Linked DNA regions of Halotia branconii CENA392. The protein of the gene in region 2 interacts with the protein of the main gene of each other region in a pairwise test. Links are inferred from orthologs where the notes say so. Each region holds a gene or a part of one and is shown on either strand. Other genes may lie near its edges.

What was found.
Region 1: the proteins of ruvA (region 2) and ruvC interact in binary tests that used the Escherichia coli proteins (3 or more experiments, as listed by UniProt). The link is inferred for Halotia branconii CENA392 from one-to-one orthologs.

Annotation. Positions count from the first base shown.
Region 1 is NZ_CP124543.1:4,310,732-4,313,686, reverse strand. Bases 7-2,895 are described here. They hold ruvC (crossover junction endodeoxyribonuclease RuvC), read left to right. Parts: upstream 7-1,149; coding sequence 1,150-1,641; downstream 1,642-2,895. Other genes in these bases: QI031_RS18985 (hybrid sensor histidine kinase/response regulator), read left to right, coding at 2,090-2,895; QI031_RS18995 (gluconeogenesis factor YvcK family protein), read right to left, coding at 7-973. In the rest of the region: more of QI031_RS18995, read right to left, coding at 1-6; more of QI031_RS18985, read left to right, coding at 2,896-2,955.
Region 2 is NZ_CP124543.1:3,834,953-3,837,967, forward strand. What follows is about bases 8-2,956. They hold ruvA (Holliday junction branch migration protein RuvA), read left to right. Parts: upstream 8-1,137; coding sequence 1,138-1,776; downstream 1,777-2,956. Other genes in these bases: QI031_RS16865 (mechanosensitive ion channel family protein), read left to right, coding at 8-173; QI031_RS16870 (sucrose-phosphate phosphatase), read left to right, coding at 392-1,141; bioF (8-amino-7-oxononanoate synthase), read left to right, coding at 1,807-2,956. Outside these bases: more of QI031_RS16865, read left to right, coding at 1-7; more of bioF, read left to right, coding at 2,957-2,973; QI031_RS16885 (Uma2 family endonuclease), read left to right, coding at 3,010-3,015. UniProt on the Escherichia coli protein: The RuvA-RuvB-RuvC complex processes Holliday junction (HJ) DNA during genetic recombination and DNA repair.

The DNA.
Region 1 (2,955 bases), 480 kb from region 2 along the record:
AGCTCGTATAAAGACTACCTGGGCCAATAATAATGTAATCGGCTTCTTTAATTGCCTTAATAGCTGCTGGTACTGCTGGAGGATTAGCAGGAATGCAGCCAATTTTGACAACTTTTCCCCCCGCTTTGGGAATACTTGACTCGCCCTCAATCCGGCGACCATCAGCTAATTCTGCCCAAAGACGAACATCACTCAAAGTTGCTGGCAAAACTTGCCCGCGCACGGCTAGCACTTTAGAACTGGCTGCAACTGCCCGTTCTAAGTCGCCAGTAATATCACTCATTGCCGTTAAAAACAAGTTACCAAAACTGTGACCTGTCAATCCATCCCCAGCCCGAAAGCGATATTGAAATAATTCTGTTAATAACTTTTCTTCATCTGCTAAAGCTGCCAAACAATTACGAATATCCCCTGGTGGTAAAACTCCAAATTCTTGGCGTAACCTTCCAGAAGACCCACCATCATCAGCTACAGTTACAATTGCAGTAATATTAGCACTGTATGTTTTGAGTCCTCTCAGTAAGGTAGAAAGTCCTGTACCTCCACCAATCACGACGATTTTTGGCCCTCTATATAATCGCCGATAAGCCAGCAGGACATCAATTAGTTCTTCTTCACCTTCTGGTCTTAATACCTTAGTAATTGAACTGACGGTGCGAGTTTGCCCCCACAGCAGCAACAGCAAGCCGCCAAGCAGCACTAAAGGCCCACTGATATAGTTGGGTAAGAGGTCAGTAATCACTCCTAAAAAACCCTTAACCAACTCAATCATCCAAAAAATCGGGGTGAGCTTAATCCAAATAGCTAACCCCAAACTAGCTAGCAGTACACCTCCAACACTAATCAACAACCAACGTTTGACAGAGAGTCCAGGGGATAACCATTTGAACCACTGGTTGACCCGATAGGAAGTTCGACTACGTGACCGTTTTTGCAAAGTGTTGAGGGCTTGTCTAAGAAAACCGATTGACATACCTAATTGGGAGCAGGGGGGAACAAACTAATGATTAACAGAAAATGTACACTACCTGGTTTTAACACCAAGTGGCACATTATTAAATTTTTCTGTGTGATTAGATTAAAAGTGAGTCGTTAAAGTTGCCAGTGTTCCCCATAAAACAGTACCCTGACTTGATAAAAGTGAGTTTAATGGAAAAACGAATTTTAGGACTAGATCCAGGACTGGCAATTTTAGGATTTGGAGCAATTAACTGTACACAGGCTGCTACTAAAGGACAAAACACAGCAGTCAATATGCTAGATTTTGGCGTAATTCGGACATCGGCAGATGCAGAAATGGGACAACGCCTATGTACAATATTTGACGATTTACACACCCTGATTCAAGAATTACAACCAGATTTGGTTGCGATCGAGAAATTGTTTTTCTATCGTATGTCAAGTACAATCCTCGTGGCACAAGCAAGAGGTGTAGTTATGTTGACTTTAGCGCAACATAATTTACCATATATAGAATTTACTCCTGCTCAAATCAAACAAGCTTTAACAGGCTACGGTAATGCAGATAAATCAGAAGTTCAAGATGCGGTGGCGCGGGAGTTAAATTTAGCAGAAATTCCCCAGCCAGATGATGCTGCTGATGCTTTGGCGGTGGCTTTAACAGCGTGGTTCCAGGTGTAAAACTGTAAAATGAGAATAATTATATTGAACTGAAAAGCAAATAGTTACGAATTATATAGTTATTGGGACGATCGCCTGAACCAATAAACTGTAATTTGGGATGAGCGATCGCTTTTTGCTGTCTGAATTTTTTAGTATTAAAGAGTAGTGTATTAACTTGCTACTTTTTTTATTTTTGAAAAAATTCAGTACACCTCAAAGATTCTTGTTCCCTGTTTCCTGTTCCCCGCCCACGCAAGTAATTTCACCAAATCAAATCGGATTCCTATATCATTCAGCTATGTTAGAAATAATACGCCCAACTGATAAATAAATATTTTCCACAAGTAAAATCAGGAGTTATTAACCACAAATTTACCTCATAACTTCAGTTGAAACATCTAATTTTGTTTGCTAATTAGCTGAGTTTATATGCGATCAAAAATTGAGAATGCCTATCTTAAAACCTATGTCAGAATTATGGAGTAATTTATTTAGTTCAGGATCATTTATCCCACATGGACATTGCTATTTATGGCAGACAAATTTAGTGTGGTTACACTTAATTTCTGACGCACTTATTGCCGTAGCATATTACTCGATTCCAACAACACTGTTTTATTTTGTTCGCAAGCGGCAAGATCTACCTTTTGATTGGATTTTCTTACTATTTAGCGCATTTATTGTTGCTTGCGGCACTACTCATATATTGGAGATTTGGACACTTTGGCATCCCACCTATTGGCTGTCGGGATTAGTCAAAGCAGTAACTGCAATAATATCTGTAATTACAGCCATAGAACTTGTGCCACTAGTGCCACAAGCGCTTGCACTTCCCAGTCCTGCTCAACTAGAACAAACAAATCAACAACTGCAAATACAAATAACCGAACGGTTACGGGTTGAGGATCATTTAGAAGAATTGGTTACTCTGCGTACCAATGAAATTACCAAGACTAACGAACAATTACAACAAGAAATAGCTGAACGTCAGCGTGTTGTAGAAGTTCTACGACAAAGTGAACAGCGTTACCGTTACTTAGCTAATGCAATTCCTCAGCTTGTATGGACAACTAATGCTGACGGTCAATGTGATTATTTTAATCAAAATTGGTACGATTATACAGGGCTAACATTAGAGCAGTCTTTGGGTTCTGGTTGGGTGGCAGCGTTGCATCCAGATGATGTAGAACAAGCTGAAAAAGTGTGGTTAAATGCTGTAAAACGTGGCACTTTATATGAAAATGAATATCGGTTCAAATGGGCTGGTGATGGTTCCTATCGTTGGCAACTAGCGCGAGGCTTTCCCCTTAAAGATGAGCAAGATCGTGTAAT
Region 2 (3,015 bases):
AAGAACTACCTTCGAGTACTCACTTTAAACTCAAGTCTTATCCAATGGATGCTAGAGACGAGTTTGTTTATAAAACAGATTTGATCCGACGGGCTAAACAAGTGTTTGCCAAATATGGACTTTCCTATCCCCAATTGAGCCAAGAATCTCCTCAAATTTTGGCTAAATCATAATTAACTAACAAAAAATGATCGTGATTGCTAGGTAGTTGAGGACACAAACTAATTATAAAAAGCACTTCTTTGAATAATTCTGACACTAGCAAGAATACACAAGAGCCAAAATCTGGTAGATTATCTCGGAACGCATGGTCAAGAATTTGTGCTTGCAGATTGTACCTAGCGAGTCTTCAAATTTTTGAGTAATTTGCCATCTACTAACTTGTAAAACCATGAAACCATTTCTTTTTGTTACTGATCTAGATCACACTTTTGTAGGTAACGACCAAGCTTTAGTAGAACTGAGCCAACTTTTGAGTCAACATCGCCAAGATTATGGGACTAAAATTGTCTATGCTACAGGGCGATCGCCTGTTCTTTACAAAGAACTCCAAGTAGAAAGAAATCTCATCCAACCAGATGCTCTGGTTCTTTCTGTAGGTACAGAGATTTATCTTGATGGTACTGAGACTCCCGATTTTGGTTGGTCAGAAATTCTCTCACCTGGATGGGATAGGGAAAAAGTACTATCCATCACTCAGTGTTTTCCTGAGTTGGCTTTGCAACCAGATTCAGAGCAGCGTCCTTTTAAAGTAAGTTGTTTTCTGCATCAAGAAGTTGCAGCAGATGTTTTGCCACAGCTAGAGTCAGAACTGCAAAAATGTGAATTAAATATAAAGTTAATTTATAGTAGCGGTATTGACCTTGACATTGTGCCACTTACCAGCGATAAAGGTCAGGCAATGCAGTTTTTACGTCAAAAGTGGAAATTTGCAGCAGAACGGACAGTTGTCTGCGGTGATTCAGGTAATGATATTGCTTTATTTGCTGTAGGCAACGAAAAAGGAATCATAGTCGGGAATGCACGCAAAGAGTTACTCCAGTGGCACAACGAGTATCCCGCTGACCATCGTTACCTAGCACAAGGTTCTTGTGCAGGTGGCATTCTTGAAGGCTTAAAACATTTTGGTTTCTTAGAATGATTAGCTATCTCAAAGGAATCGTCGCTGGTATTCAAACAATTAGCGGTAATCGCGTTGTTTTGACTTTAGAAGTGAATGGCTTAGGGTATGATTTGCAAATTCCTCAACGCCTAGCACAGCAATTGCCAGACTCAGGAGGAGTGATTCAGATTTTTACCCATTTGCAAATTCGGGAAGAAGTACCGTTTATGTACGGCTTTGCCTCCCCAGCAGAACGTGATTTATTCCGTCATTTACTGACTGTTAGCGGTATTGGTGCGTCTTTAGCGATCGCTTTGCTGGACACTTTGGAATTACCAGATTTAGTCCAAGCAATTATCGCCGCTAACACGCAAATCTTAATTCAAGCCCCTGGTGTCGGCAAAAAAACCGCAGAACGCATTTGTCTAGAACTCAAAAGCAAATTAGTCGAGTGGCGCAAATCAGCAGGCTTCTTCGTCGCCACAGGCGGCCCAGCACCAGGGATTCTTGAAGAAGTGCAAATGACTCTCTTTGCCTTGGGATATACTGCCCATGAAGTCAGTCACGCCCTTCATGTCGTCAGCGAAGACATTGGTCTACCCAAAGACGCTTATGTGGAAGACTGGATCAAACAAGCGATCGCTCATCTAAGCAGCAGCGAACAAGTTAGTTAGTCAAGGTGCATTCCCCATGCCCTATGCCCTATGCCCTATGATTGGATAGCAGAATCTCTTACAACCATTCACCGAGCAGATTGGTATCGCTCAGTACAAACAATCCACGGTCGCCCTGGTGCTACTGTGCTTTTGGCTGGGCAAGAGGTGATTAACTTTGCCAGTAACGATTATTTGGGATTGGCTGGAGATGAACGCTTAATGACTGCGGCAATTGCTGCCATTCAAAAATTTGGGACTGGTAGTACTGGTTCTCGATTACTTAGTGGACATCGTGAATTACATCGGGAATTAGAGCAGGCGATCGCATATCTAAAACAAACAGAAGATGCAGTAATATTTAGTTCTGGGTATCTAGCAAATTTAGGTGCAATTACTGCTTTAGTAGGTAAGCGCGATTTAATTTTATCCGACCAGTACAATCATTCAAGTCTCAAAAATGGGGCGATTCTCAGCGGTGCAACGGTAATTGAATATCCACACTGTGATGTTGCAGCACTAAAAACCCAATTAATTCAACAGCGGCAAAACTACCGACGCTGTTTGATAATTACTGATAGTGTCTTCAGCATGGATGGTGATTTATGTCCCTTACCAGCACTTTTAGCTCTAGCTGATGAGTTTAGCTGTATGCTGCTAGTCGATGAAGCTCATGCCACTGGGGTACTAGGAAAAACTGGCGCTGGATGCGTCGAACATTTTGGATGTACAGGTAGGCAATTAATTCAAATTGGCACTTTAAGTAAAGCCTTGGGTAGCTTAGGCGGATACGTTGCCGGAAGTGCTACTTTAATTGACTTTTTACGGAATCGCGCCCCTAGTTGGATTTATACCACTGCACTTTCACCCGCAGACACAGCAGCAGCCTTAGCAGCAATTAAAACATTGCAGCAAGAACCACAACGCCTAAACCAATTGTGGCGGAATATAGATTATTTAAAAAATTTAATACACGAACAGCTACCTAATTTAAAATTGTTACCTTCAGAATCACCTATATTATGTCTTCAATTGCCAAGTGCTGCTGCGGCACTCAATGCTGCTAAACAACTCAAAAATCATGGCATTTTTGCCCCAGCAATTCGTCCGCCCACAGTACCCATAAGTCGGATTAGAATTTCTGTAATGGCAACTCATCAACCAACGCATATTGAGAAATTAGTAGCAGCATTAAATAACATTAATAAAAAATTATAAATCACTTTTATATCAAAATTAACAGGAAAATTAACAATGGTA